2 regions of the Arthrobacter sp. 9E16 genome follow, and region 2 is predicted to be linked to the other one. Evidence: predicted binding sites of a transcription regulator. Region 2 holds the regulator's gene; the other holds the start of a gene.

Region 1 (7,302 bases), on a different contig from region 2:
TGGATCTGGATGGATGACGGGTTCGTCATGGAGGCAACCGCTAGCTACACCATTGAGCAGCACACCGGAATGAAACTCCTGTTTGAACAGATGGTCCGGGATATCCGGATCAACACCGCCGTCCGGGATATGCCCGGTAGCCAGGCCGTCCGGGAGGGCCGGCGTGACATCGATCGGATAGCCCCGCAGGAGCCCCGGCTGGATGATTATGCCTCCCGGTGCGCGGGTGCCGAGTTGGAGGATTTGGGCAGCATCGCTGCAGCACAACCCTATCGGGAAGGCGGAAGGCTGCTGCCGATTCCGGCCCTGGAACTGCTCGATACGCTTTTGGTGAGGGACCGGTTGGGGCGGTTTCAACGGAAGGATCCGTCTGTGGCGACGCTCCAAGCCGCAGGTCTGCTTACGGCTGCAGCAAAGCTGACTCCGGCAGGGGAACAGTTCCTCCTGCCCGTCCGGAAGCTGGATGCTTCCTTTCAAGTGGAAGCATCCAACGCAGCGGGAGGCTCAGTGCTGCAGGCCTGGATTGGCGGCGGACTTGGGAAGATCACTGCCGGGCCGTCGCTGTTCCCGGCTGCGTCGGCGGCCTTTGAACCCGATGATGTAGCCGCCAGCATTATGCAGGCCAACATGGTGCCTAAGCGGATTGCAGACTGGGCAGGTCTTTCTCCGGGCTGGAGTATCCCGCACGAGCCGGTGGTGCTGGGCATGGACCACTATGAGGCCCGGCTCAAGTCGGCGCGGACCCCGGCACCGAAGACCCTGGATCAAGCTGCGGGGCAGATGTGGCAGCAACCGTGGGCCGAATGGCAGATCCTGAACGAACAAACCGGCGGGTGGTTCGGCTGGGTGAACGCCGGGGCGGCCGGGCAATACCGGCTTTCACCCGGTGATGGATATCAGGAGCAGGGCCGCACCGTGCGTCTCGAACCCATGTCCTCGGCCGTCGTCTGGGACATGCTGGTGCGGTTCATCCACGCCGCTGTGGAAGGGATTCCGCTCCGGTTGCCCGAGGTGCCGGGCTTCAACGGCTAGGCGAAGTACACGCCTATCCGGTTGCCCTCGATCTCTTCGATCCGGATATCGATTTCGTAGATATCCTTCAGGACCTCGGGCCGCATGATCATGGACGGCGGCCCCTGGTGCAGGAGCCTGCCGTTGGCCATGGCAATAATGTCGTCGGAATAGCAGGAAGCGAAATTGATGTCGTGGATGACCAGTACCACCGTCTTGCCGAGCTCGTCGGTGAGCCGGCGCAGCAGCCGCATCATTTCCACGGAGTGCTTCATGTCCAGGTTGTTCAACGGCTCATCCAACAGCAGGTAGTCGGTGTCCTGGGCCAGCACCATGGCAATAAATGCACGCTGCCGTTGACCGCCGGAGAGCTCGTCAACAAACCTGTCCGCCAGATCCGACAGGTCCAGGAAAGCCAGGGACTGCTCTATCTTCTCCCGGCACACCGACGTCGGACGCCCGCCGTTGTGCGGGTACCGTCCGAAGCCGACCAGATCGCGAACGGTCAGCCGCACGGTGAGATGGTTGTCCTGCCGCAGGATGGCCATCTTCCTGGCCAGGTCCTTACCCGGTGTTTTCACGACGTCGAGGCCGTCCACAGTCACCGTTCCCGCGTCAGCGGGCAGCAGGCGGCTGATCATAGAGAGCAGCGTGGACTTGCCGGCACCGTTGGGGCCAATGATCGAGGTAACTCCGCCTTCTTTGATATGGCAGCTCACCTCATCAACAACGGTGGTGCCGGCATATTTTTTGGTGACGCCGTTGACGGAGATCATTTGATGGAGCCTTTCAGGAGCAGGATCAAAAAGACGATCCCGCCGACAAATTCAATGACAATGCTCAGGGCTGTATCGAACGCAAACACGCGCTCCAGGACCAGTTGGCCGCCCACCAGGGCAATGATGCCCAGCAGCACTGCGATGGGGACAACAGCGGCGTGCTTGAAATGCGAACAAAGCTGGTAAGCCAGGGAAGCCACCAGCAGACCGAAGAAGGTAACCGGCCCCACCAGAGCGGTGGACACCGCAACGAGCACCGAGCAGATCACCAGCACCAGCGTCACCGTGCGTTTGTGGTTGATGCCCAGGTTGATCGAGGTTTCCCGGCCCAGCGACAGCACATCGAGTGAGTGCCGCAGGCGCCAGGCCGGAACTGTAACGATGGCTGCAGCGATCAGCGAGTAGCCAAGCAGCTTGGCGTCGACGTTGTTGAAGGACGCAAAAAACAGGTCCTGCAGGATGATGAACTCGCTGGGCTCGATCAGCCGCTGCAGCAGCGAGGACACACCCCGGAACAGCGTGCCCAGCACAATGCCCACCAACAGCATCAGATGGAGGGACTTGCCGCCGCCGGTAAAAAGCCACCGGTACAGCAGGAACGAGAACCCCACCATCAGGGCAACTTCCATGCCGTAACGCAGCGGATCGGACATGGCGAGGACAAGGCCGCCGCCGAGGGTGAACACCAGGATGGTTTGGATCAAGACGTACAGGGCGTCGAAGCCCATGATCGAGGGCGTCAGGATCCGATTGGCGGTGACAGTTTGGAACAATACGGTGGAGACGCCGACGGCGTAGGCCACCAGGATCATCGAGCCCACCTTAACGGCGCGGCGCGGAAGGACATAGCCGATGTTTCCGCGCAGATCGATGGTCATGAAGACCACGACCAGAGCGGCTGCCGCCAAGGACAGCAGGATGATCCAGAACCGGGGGGAGAGGTTGCGCACCGGACGGCGGCGCTGCACGGTAAGTGCGGAGGGAAGGGCGCTGACTGGACTGCTAGGCACGGGCGGAGCGCTTTCTCAGGAGCAGGTAAAGGAACAGGGCGCTGCCAATGGCGGAGACGATGACCCCCACCGGAATTTCATACGGGTAGCGGATGGTCCGGCCGATGATGTCGCACGCCAGGACGAAGCCGGCCCCGAAAATGGCGACCCACGGTATGGCCCGGCGGACGTTGTCCCCGATCATCAGCGAGACCAGGTTGGGAACGATCAGGCCCAGGAACGGCACCGAGCCGACGCTGACAACCACGACGGCGCTGATCAGGGACACGATGATGAGGCCCAGCGTCATCACCCGGTTGTAGTTCAGGCCCAGGTTGGTGGTGAACTCCTGGCCCATGCCTGCGACGGTGAAGCGGTCAGCTGCCAAATAACCGATCAGGGTCAGGGCGCCTACAATCCAGAGCAGTTCGTAGCGCCCGCGCAGTACGCCGGAGAAATCTCCGACCATCCAGGAATTCAGGGTCTGCAGCAGGTCGAACCGGTAGGCGAAGAACGTGGTCACAGCCGCAATAACGCCGCCAAGCATGATTCCCACGAGGGGAACGATCAGCGTGTTGCGCAGCGGAATCCGGCGCAGGACCAGAAGGAAGAGGGCGGTCCCGGCCACGGCGAAGACGGTTGCGGTGGACATTTTAAGGAACAGCGAGGCCCCCGGCAGGAACACCGTGACCACCAGGATGCCCAGGGAAGCGGACTCCACTGTGCCCACCGTGGACGGCTCCACGAACTTGTTGCGGGCCATCAGCTGCATGATGAGACCGGCGACGCTCAGCGCCATCCCGGCAAGAATGATGCTCAGGGTCCGGGGAACCCGGCTGATCCAAAAGATGTCCCACGCGTGTTCATCGCCGGAGAGCAGGCCGGGAAGCGAAACGTCGCTCACGCCGACAAACATGCTGACAACGGCAAGCACCAGGACAGCTGTTCCTCCCAGCAGAAGCTTGGCTCCGGGGCCGAGGAACCGGCGCCGGCCGGAAACAGCAGTGGCCCCGGCGGCTGCCGGGGCGGTGGGGATTAGCGCAGTGGTCATGGTGCGTTCCGTCTCCCCCGCCGGCCGGCCCTGCTCCCGGAGGGGAGGAAGGCCGGCCGGCAAGGATTGGCAGGTGGGCTGGACGGTTAGGAGATGCCGTCCTGAACAGCGCTGACCATGGAGTCAACATTGTTCAGGCCGTAACCCACGAGATACCAGCTGGAGGAATCGAGCATGGTGATGCGGTCATTCTTGGCGGCCTTGGTGCCCATCACGAGTTCGTTGTCCAGTACAGCGGAGGCAACTTCACCCGCATTGCCCACAGCGACGTCGCGGTCGATGACAAACAGGTTGTCCGGGTTGATCTCGGCAACGTATTCGAAGGACACGGATTCACCGTGCTGTGCTTCGGACTTGATGTCGGCAGCGGTGGCAACCCCAAGGACGTCATGGATCAGGCCGAAGCGTGAACCTTCACCGTAAGCGGTCATTTCGCCGCCGCTGGTCATGATGATGAGGCCGTTGCCGGCGTCGGCGGCGGTTGCCTTGGTGTCTTCCACCTTGGTCTCGAGTGCAGCGAGCTTCTCTTCAACTTCGGCTTCCTTGCCGAAGATGTCACCGATGATCTCGGTGTTGGAGATGAAGGAATTCCACGGATCCGCAGCGTCGGTGCTGAGGTTGATCGTGGGCGCGATCTTGGAGAATTCTTCGTAGGAGTCAGCGGTGCGGCCGGACATGATGATCAGATCGGGGGCGCCGGCGCTGATGGCCTCGAAGTCGGGCTCCTTCATGCTGCCGATCTTGGTGTAGTCATCGGAGCCGTACTTGGAGAGGCTTTCGGGGAAGTTTGCGGCGGGAACGCCGTCAACCTCGATACCCAGGGCATCCAGGGTGTCCAATGCGCCGAGGTCGAACGTGTAGACAGTCTCCGGGTTCACGGGAACTTCGGTGGTGCCCTGGGTGTGTTCAACGGTAACCATGGTGGGCTCGGACGCATCGGCGGTGGCGTCCGCGTTGGCCGAACTGTCTGATCCGCAGGCGCTCAGGGCCAGGAGGGAGGCGAGGGCGGTCCCGGCGACAAGGCGGGACTTGAGGGTTTTCTTCACGTCAGGGGCTCCAGCTGTTCGGGTCTATCGTCCGGCCCGGCGGGGGAGGCCCGCCAATAGGACACAGATGTTTGCGTATTTAGGACATATAAATGTTTGCTAATTTTGCGCGCCTTTGAAAACTACAGGGTTAGGTGAGGCTAAGCAACTTTTATGTCCCGGTGAGCGGGCTTTGGTTACGGGGCATCATGACGCGGCAAAGTAAATTGGCACTCACCTTGACCGAGTGCCAGCCCTTGCATAAAGTCGGAGCTAGCACTCTCCCTGTGAGGGTGCTAATTCCTGAGGGAAGCGCCAACCGGCACCGCGACGACGGCCAGCGCCCACCGACGGTCCCTATCCGTTAGTAACTACGCAAAGGAGAGCCCGAGTGTCGGTCTCTATTAAGCCCCTTGAGGATCGCATTGTTGTCCGCCCCCTCGAAGCCGAGCAGACCACTGCTTCCGGCCTCGTCATTCCGGACACTGCAAAGGAAAAGCCCCAGGAGGGCGAAGTTGTTGCAGTAGGCCCCGGCCGCGTTGACGACAACGGCAACCGCGTTCCCGTGGATGTTTCCGAAGGTGACGTTGTCATCTACTCCAAGTACGGCGGAACCGAAGTCAAGCACGGCGGCTCCGAATACCTGGTGCTGTCCGCCCGCGACGTACTGGCCATCGTCGTTAAGTAGTTGAAAAAGGAAGACCCCGGCCAATCTGGCCGGGGTTTTCTGATGCAGGTGCAGATGTAGCTGTCGGAAAGGACACACACATGGCAAAGCAATTGGAGTTCAACGACTCCGCCCGCCGCTCGCTGGAGGCCGGCGTCGACAAGCTGGCCAACGCCGTCAAGGTGACCCTCGGCCCGCGCGGCCGCAACGTAGTGCTCGCCAAGACCTGGGGCGCTCCCACCATCACGAACGACGGCGTGACCATCGCCCGTGAAGTCGAGCTGGATGATCCGTATGAGAACCTCGGTGCCCAGCTGGCCAAGGAAGTAGCCACCAAGACCAACGATGTCGCCGGTGACGGTACCACCACCGCCACGGTGCTGGCTCAGGCCCTGGTCAAGGAAGGCCTGCGCAACGTTGCTGCAGGCGCCGCTCCGGGCCAGCTGAAGCGCGGCATGGAGACGGCCGTGGAAGCGGTAGCTGCACGGCTGCTGGAAAACGCCAAGGAAGTTGAGGGCAACCAGGTTGCCCACGTAGCTGCCATCTCCGCCCAGAGCATGGAGATTGGCGAACTGCTGGCCAAGGCCTTTGACACCGTCGGCAAGGACGGCGTCATTACGATCGAGGAATCCTCCTCGACGCAGACCGAACTGGTCATCACCGAAGGCATGCAGTTCGACAAGGGCTACCTGTCCCCGTACTTCGTCACTGATCCGGAGCGCCAGGAAGCCGTCCTCGAAGACGCGCTGATCCTGATCAACTCCGGCAAGATCTCCTCGGTTGCCGAGTTCCTGCCCCTGCTTGAAAAGGCGCTGCAGACCTCCAAGCCGCTGTTCATCATTGCCGAGGACATTGAAGGCGAAGCCCTGTCCACCCTGGTGGTCAACAAGATCCGCGGCACCCTGAACGTGGTTGCCGTCAAGGCACCCGGATTCGGTGACCGCCGCAAGGCCATGATGCAGGACATCGCCACCCTCACGGGTGCGCAGGTTGTCTCCCCGGATCTGGGCCTGAAGCTGGACCAGGTTGGCCTTGAGGTGCTGGGCTCCGCCCGCCGCATCACGGTTACCAAGGACAGCACCACGATTGTCGACGGAACCGGCTCCGAAGCCGACGTCGCTGACCGCGTGGCTCAGATCCGTGCCGAGATCGAGCGCACGGACTCCGACTGGGACCGCGAGAAGCTGCAGGAACGCCTGGCCAAGCTCTCCGGCGGCATTGGCGTCATCAAGGTTGGCGCAGCCACCGAGGTGGAGCTCAAGGAAAAGAAGCACCGCATCGAAGACGCCGTGTCCTCGACGCGTGCGGCCCTGGAAGAGGGCATCGTGGCCGGCGGCGGTTCCGCACTGGTCCACGCTGCCAAGGCCCTGGACACCGACGCGGAGGTGCTGAAGCTGGAAGGCGACGCCGCCACCGCCGTCGGTCTGGTGCGCCGCGCCCTGGCACAGCCGCTGCGCTGGATCGCCGAGAACGCGGGCGCCGAGGGCATGGTTGTTGTCGCCAAGGTCACTGACCTTGAGGTCAACAACGGCTTCAACGCCGCGACGGGCGAATACGAGAACCTGATCGAGGCCGGCATCATTGACCCGGTCAAGGTCACCCGTTCGGCGCTGCGCAACGCCGCATCCATCGCCGCCCTGGTCCTCACCACCGAGGCACTTGTGGTGGAGAAGCCTGCCGATGACGAAGAAGATCACGGCCACCAGCACTAGGTGACACAGAGGCCCCGGCGCTGCAGCAGTATTTTGCTGCGGCACCGGGGCCTTTTGCATGCCCGGCT
Region 2 (7,302 bases):
GACCCGCGGCTACGCCTCGCTGGACTGGAAGGCCGACGGCGAACAGGTGGCCGACCTGGTCAAGGTGGACATCCTGCTCCAGGGCGAACAGGTGGACGCCTTCAGCTCCATCACGCACAAGGACAAGGCCTACTCCTACGGCGTGATGATGACCGGCAAGCTGCGCGAGCTCATTCCGCGCCAGCAGTTCGAGGTCCCCATCCAGGCTGCCATCGGCTCCCGGATCATTGCCCGCGAATCCATCCGCGCCATCCGCAAGGACGTGCTCGCCAAGTGCTACGGCGGTGACATCAGCCGTAAGCGCAAGCTGCTGGAAAAGCAGAAGGAAGGCAAGAAGCGCATGAAGATGGTGGGCCGCGTGGAAGTTCCGCAGGAAGCCTTCGTGGCAGCACTTTCCTCCGACGAGTCCAAGGACAAAGCCAAGAAGTGACACCCAGCGCACTACCCCTCGGAGACCCGGCACCCGCCGACGGTCTCCTGCCCGCCCAGGCAGCGGACGGAGCGGCGGACCGGAATTTTGGTCTGTATGTCCACATCCCGTTCTGTTCCGTCCGCTGCGGCTACTGCGACTTCAACACCTATACCGCCACGGAGCTGGGCGGCGGTGCCTCGCAGGCGGCCTACGGCGGCACTGCGGAGCAGGAAGTCCGGTTCGCTGCGCGCGCACTCACTGCCTCCGGACTGCCGCACCGCCCGCTGAAGACGGTGTTCTTTGGCGGCGGTACGCCCACGCTCCTGCCCGCGGAGGACCTGACGGGCATCCTGAAGACGGCCATTGATGCCTGGGGGCTGGAACCGGGCGCGGAGGTCACCACGGAAGCCAACCCGGACTCGGTGACCCCGCAGTCCCTCCAGCTGCTGGCTGACGCCGGGTTCACCCGCGTGTCTTTCGGCATGCAGTCCGCCGTGCCGCACGTGCTGGCAGTGCTGGACCGCACCCACACGCCGTCGCGCGTTCCGGAGGCAGTGAAGTGGGCGCGCGACGCCGGACTGAACGTGAGCGTTGACCTGATTTACGGCACGCCGGGGGAGTCCCTGGAGGACTGGAAGGTTTCGGTCAACGAGGCGCTGAGCTACGAGCCGGACCATATCTCCGCCTACGCCCTCATCATCGAAGAGGGCACGAAACTGGCCGCACGCATGCGCCGCGGTGAAGTGCCGCCGATCGACGACGACGACCACGCGGACAAATACCTCGTGGCCGACGAGCTGATGACGACGGCCGGACTGTCCTGGTACGAGGTCAGCAACTGGGCGCGTACACCCGCGGACCAGTGCCGGCACAACCTGGCCTACTGGCGCAGCGACGACTGGTGGGGCATCGGCCCGGGCGCCCATTCTCACGCCGGCGGCGTGCGCTGGTGGAACGCCAAGCATCCCACCGCCTACGCCCAGCGGATCGCCGCGGGGGAGTCACCCGCCGTCGGACGCGAAACCCTGGACGCAGAAACCCGGTACGTGGAAGATGTCATGCTGCGCACCCGCCTGGCTGAGGGCCTGGAACTGTCCCGGCTCAAGGATTCGGGCCGGCTCGCCGTGGCGGGTTTGATGGCCGACGGTTTGGTGGACGCGAAGGCCGCCCTGACCGGCCGCGTGCTGCTGACGACCAAGGGCCGCCTGCTGGCGGACGCCGTCGTCCGCCGCCTGCTTCCGGACTAGGTCCTATTGCCGGACTGAGGTCCGCCGCCGGGCTGATCCAGTCCCGGCCTTACTGGATGCGGCGCAGGTTCAGCGGGTAGCGGTAAGGCCGTCCGCGGTTGCATTCAATGCCGGCGACCACTGAGGAAACCGCGATGGCAACCCACAGCAGGGCGTTCAGGATGGCGAAGACCCAGCCGATCACCGGAATGAAGGACAGCAGCCAGGCGACCATGGCGATGATGGTGGGAGGAAGCGTGAAGTTAAGCGCTTCCTTGGATTCCTGCGCCGTGAACGGGCCGCGGTCGCGGAATACCAGGTAGATGATCATCGAGGGGATGAAGCCCAGAATGCCGCCGAAGTGCGCCATGGTTGCCCACTGGCGGTCCTCTGAAGCGGTGAGGGGCAGCGCGTTGGCCGGTGCGCCCTGATAGGGGGGACGCTGGGCCGCACCCCGGTCGTCGGGGCGGTGCTGGTCATTTTGACGGATGTTCGACACTGCTGTTTCCTTTTGACTCTGGACGCCTGGCCCGGTGCGCCGGTGCGGACTGGGGCCGTCCGGCTGCTGCATATCTCATCTAGGTTACTGGCTGGAGGAGCTCCAGCCCGCAACGGCACGGCGGTGGAGCCGCTAAGGGACGGTCAGGAAGTCGATAACTTCCTCCACCCGCCCCAGCAGCGACGGCTCCAAATCGGCATATGAACTGACGCTGCCCAGCAGTTTCTTCCAGCCCATGGCAACATCGGTGTGGTCCCGGTGCGGCCAGCCCAGGCCTTTGAGAATGCCCGTTTTCCAGTCCTCGTGGCGGGGCACCACGGGCCAGGCTGCCAGGCCGATGGTCTGCGGCTTGATGGCCTGCCACACGTCCACGTACGGGTGGCCCACAATCAGCACGTTCCCGCGGGCACCCGGAACGGCCATGGCTTCGGCAGCTATCCGGGACTCCTTGGACCCGGACACCAGATGGTCCACCAGGATGCCCAGCCGGCGTCCGGGGCCCGGGCTGAAATCCTTTACAGCGGAGGCAAGATCATCCACGCCGTGCAGGGGCTCGACGACGATGCCCTCCACGCGCAGATCATCACCCCACACCTTTTCCACCAGTTCCGCGTCGTGCTTTCCCTCCACCCAGATGCGGCTGGCCCGCGCGGTGCGCGCCCGGACGTTGTCCACCCGGACAGAGCCCGACGCCGTCCGCCGGGACACCGGGGCCGCAGCCTTGACGGCCGGAACCACCTCCACGGGCTCCCCGTCCAAAAGGAATCCGAAGCCCAGCTCGAAGGACTTCGTCTTGCCGCGCCGGTCCTCCAAGACCATCAGGTGCAGGCCGCCGGACTTCTCGACGCGCACCACGGCACCAACCCAGCCGCTGTGCACGTCTTCAAGTACGAGCCCGATCTCGGCGCCGACTTTGGGCAATACCCGCCGGGCCGGGGCGCTAATGTCCTGCGGGCCCCACGAAAAATTCGACACGGGTGTATCCCTCACTCTGATTGCGGTTGGTTCCTGCGCGGATTCGGCACGTGCGGGCACGGGCTCCTCAATGCTAGCAACGCCGCCGATCCGTATTAGACTTAGCACTTGGGCAGGGTGAGTGCTAACCAGCCCGGCGCCAATCCGCATGCCTGTTCGGAACCGCTGTCAGGACACTCAGCACCGGCAGGACATCAGCAAGGGAGGGAAAACCATGAGTGAACCACGCAGACTCGAGGTGCTCCGGGCCATTGTTGAGGATTACGTGCATTCGCGCGAACCCGTTGGATCCAAAGCACTGGTGGAACGCCACCAGCTGGGAGTGTCCAGCGCCACCATTCGAAATGACATGGCGGCCCTTGAAGAAGAGGGCCTGATTGTCGCACCTCACACTTCCGCCGGACGCATCCCCACCGACAAGGGTTACCGCCTTTTCGTGGACCGGATTTCAGACGTCAAACCACTGTCCGCCGCCGAGCGCAAGGCCATCCAGACCCTGCTCGAGGGTGCAGAGGATCTCGATGACGTCATGGAACGGACCGTCAGGCTGCTCTCGCAGCTGACCAACCAGGTGGCGGTGGTGCAGTATCCGCATCTCGGCAACGCCAAGGTCCGCCACATCGAATTTGTCCTGCTGGCACCGGCCCAGGTGCTGGTGGTCCTGATTTCCACCACCGGACGGGTGGAGCAGCGTGTCATCACGGTTCCCGACCAGGTGACCGAGCCGGACCTGCTGGAACTGCGGCAGCATTTCCTGTCCGCACTCAGCGGTACGCCGCTGACCAGGATAACCGGACAACTGGCCGACTGCCTCGTCCAGGTTCCCGTCCCGAAGAGGCGGAACGCCGCGGCGCTGGCGCACTGTCTGGAGCAGCTGGCCGGAATCAACCGGGAAGACCGCATGGTCATGGCCGGCACCGCCAATCTGGCCCGTTCCACAGTAGACTTTCCCCTGACGATAGGCCCCATCCTGGAGGCACTTGAGGAACAAGTCGTCATGCTTCGGTTGTTGTCCGAAATGGAGCAGGACGCCAGAGGTGTCTCGGTGCGGATTGGACGGGAGAACCCGCATGGATCCCTTTCAGAGGCATCAGTCGTAGCCACCGGTTACGGACCCGATTCTTCGGCAAAGGTGGGGGTGCTCGGACCAACCCGCATGGACTACCCCAACACCATGGCCACAGTGCGCGCCGTGGCCCGTTATCTTTCCCGAATACTGAACAACTAAAAAACGTTAGACGAATACAGCAGCATTACGCCGGTTGCCGCCGCCCGCGGGCGACAGCAGCCGGTGGACGCCTCCGGACGGAGGGCGGCGCGGTAACAACGCGGATACTGCCAATTACAGGAAGCGATGTGCACGAGTGAGCGATCACTACCAGGTCCTGGGTGTCGGACGCGACGCCACGGGCGAAGAAATCAAGAAGGCGTACCGGAAGCTTGCCCGCAAGCTTCACCCGGACGTTAACTCTGCTCCCGGAGCGCAGGACGAGTTCAAAGCCGTCACCCACGCCTATGAGGTGCTCGCGGACCCGCAGAAACGCCGCATCTATGACACCACCGGCAACGAGAACGGCAACGACAACGGCTTTGGCGGCGGCGCCGGCTTCGGTGGCCAGAACTTCGGCTTCCAGGACATCTTCGACACCTTCTTTGGCGGCGGCGGAGGCGGCGGCCGGGGACCGGCTTCACGGACGCGCCGCGGCCAGGATGCCCTCATCAATGTGCGCATCGATCTGAAGGATGCCGTCTTCGGCACCAACAAGAAGATCGAGGTCGACACCGCGGTCACCTGCCCCACCTGCGACGGAAGCTGCTGCCAGCCGGGAACCTCACCCCGGACCTGCGACATTTGCCACGGATCCGGCCAGGTACAGCGTGCCGTGCGCTCCATTCTCGGCCAGGTTATGACCAGCGCGCCGTGCGGGTCCTGCCAGGGCTACGGAACCGTTATCCCGGACCCTTGCCACGAGTGCGCCGGCGAAGGCCGCGTGCGCAGCCGCCGTACCCTGAACATCAAGATTCCCGCCGGTGTAGCCACCGGCACCCGCATCCAGCTGGGCGGACAGGGTGAAGCCGGTACGGCCGGCGGACCCCAGGGCGACCTGTACGTGGAAATCCGGGTAAATGCCGATCCTACGTTTGTCCGCGAAGGCGATGACCTGCACGCCACACTGACCGTGCCCATGACGGCGGCGGCGCTTGGGTCCTCCATCAACTTCGAGACGTTCGACGGCGACCGGGAGATTGCGGTTAAGGCCGGCACTCAGTCCGGTGAAGTCACTACCCTCAAGGGACTTGGCGTGACTCATCTGCGCGGCTACGGCAGGGGAGACCTGCTGGTCCACCTGCACGTGGAAACCCCGCAGAAGCTGGATGCGGAGCAGGAAGAACTGCTGCGCAAGCTGGCGCAGCTGCGCGGTGAGGAATATGCCGAGGGTCGTCTGGCCGGCAGCGGCACCGGCGTCTTTGCCCGGCTGCGGGACCGCCTGGGCAACCACTGACATGACCAACCCGATCTTCTTCGGTGACCCGGATGCCGTCCGGGCCGCCGGGGCCGGTTCCCTTTTTGTCCTCGAAGGGGCTGAAGCCCACCACGCAGTTGCCGTGAAACGCCTGGCGCCCGGGGAACCGGTGGATATCGTGGACGGGTTCGGGCGCCGGCTCACGGGTACGGTTGCCGCTGCCGGGCCGTCCCGGCTGGAGGTTGCGGTGGAGTCCGTCACCGAGGAAAACGAAGCGGCAGATACGCTGATGCTGGTTCAGGCCCTCGCCAAGGGAGGCCGGGACGAGCAGGCCGTTGAGGCAGCCACCGAGCTGGGCGTGCAGGCGGTGATTCCGTGGCAGTCCGAGCGGAGCATCGTGCGCTGGCGTGCCGACAAAGCCGCCAAGGGGCAATTGAAGTGGCAGGGCATCCTCACGGCTGCGGCCAAGCAGTCCCGCCGGTCCCAGATCCCGGTAGCCGAAGAAATGCTCGATACCAAGGCGCTGGTGCGCAGGCTGGCGGATGTTGACCTGGTGCTTGTGCTTCATGAAGAGGCCGACGGCGCGCTGGTACCGGCGGTGGAGCAGGCACGGCGCCGCTGCGGCGGCCGGCCGCTGAGCATTGCCGTGGTGGTGGGACCCGAAGGGGGAATCAGCGGCGCTGAAGTTGAGCTGCTGCGTTCCGAAGGGGCCGTGGCGGTCCGGTTGGGGCAGCACGTTCTTCGTTCATCCACCGCAGGTCCGGCGGCGCTGGCCGTCCTGAATTACGCGCTCGGACGCTGGTAAAGCCGGGCTAATTCACGTCGGAATACACGGTGACGCGTTTGGAGTCCTCATCGGCCCGTTCAGCCCCGTGGAAAACGCTTACGCTGTATTCGCCCGGCGCCAGATCAACGCTGAAACTGTAGAGGGATGTGCCGCCGGTGGGTGCCTCCAGTTCGGCATAACCGGTCTGGACGGCATCCTCGGCGGGCCGGCCGTCAACAATCGGCTCGACACGCCAGGACACCTGGCCGCCTTCCGACACTGCGGTTCCGTGAACCCGCAGCGAAGGGCCGGTTCCGTCCCCCTGCTGCGGATCAATGATCCAGATCGGGGCCATCAGTGAAGCATCCCGCTGGAGCTGCCCTTCCAGGCGCTCATGCCCGAATGCCCGGTAACCTGCTTTGCCGTCCACCAGAAGCACCACTGAGGGCTCATACTTCACCGTGGTAAGCCCGGCGTTTGAAGCCGCAGCGGTTGCCGTATACACGAGCTGCTGGACGGCGCGGTGCGCCATGCCGGCATCGAGGGAAGTCTTGAAAGCGTCCGAGGAGATATCAACCGTGATCACGTTCTTGCCGGATATTGAGGCTGTGACGCTGCCGGCTTTGCTCCAGGGATTGAAGTAATCCGGGTCAGCCGGTTTGTCGGACGTCATGGCAACTACAGCCTCGACTATCGGATCACCGCTCGTTTCGCTGGGCTGGAACTCCCGGTAGAGGTGAACATTTGAACCGTTCACTCCGAGCCAGTAGACCGGAAGGCGTCCCGGCGCCGGCTTTCCTTCCGAAGGAGCCGTAACGCTCAGCGGGGCGGACACGGAACCTGCAGCCTCATCAAAGGGCGTAGGCATGGAGGTGGTGGGGGTGGCTGCGACTACGCCGCAGCCACTGAGGAGGAGCGAAGATGCTGCGAGCAGGCCCAGGGCGATCCGGCGGTGCGGC

Evidence for each region. The regulator HrcA, encoded in region 2, represses chaperone genes, less so after heat shock. The targets are predictions, from matches to a motif close to TTNGCACTCGNNNNNNNCGAGTGCNAA.
Region 1: groES (co-chaperone GroES) is a predicted target of HrcA. The motif match lies at 5,083-5,109, and genes of this name have one in related genera.

Annotation. Positions count from the first base shown of each region.
Region 1 covers NZ_PJIU01000001.1:382,156-389,457, reverse strand. The annotation lists gene CXR00_RS01755 (hypothetical protein) at 1-1,032, shown strand, start outside; gene CXR00_RS01750 (ABC transporter ATP-binding protein) at 1,029-1,787, opposite strand; gene CXR00_RS01745 (iron chelate uptake ABC transporter family permease subunit) at 1,784-2,800, opposite strand; gene CXR00_RS01740 (ABC transporter permease) at 2,793-3,830, opposite strand; gene CXR00_RS01735 (siderophore ABC transporter substrate-binding protein) at 3,917-4,876, opposite strand; gene groES (co-chaperone GroES) at 5,247-5,543, shown strand; gene groL (chaperonin GroEL) at 5,624-7,234, shown strand.
Region 2 covers NZ_PJIU01000002.1:371,319-378,620, forward strand. The annotation lists gene lepA (translation elongation factor 4) at 1-430, shown strand, start outside; gene hemW (radical SAM family heme chaperone HemW) at 427-1,659, shown strand; gene CXR00_RS08470 (DUF4870 domain-containing protein) at 1,709-2,128, opposite strand; gene CXR00_RS08475 (DUF3097 domain-containing protein) at 2,270-3,112, opposite strand; gene hrcA (heat-inducible transcriptional repressor HrcA) at 3,327-4,340, shown strand; gene dnaJ (molecular chaperone DnaJ) at 4,477-5,616, shown strand; gene CXR00_RS08490 (16S rRNA (uracil(1498)-N(3))-methyltransferase) at 5,618-6,382, shown strand; gene CXR00_RS08495 (GerMN domain-containing protein) at 6,390-7,302, opposite strand, start outside.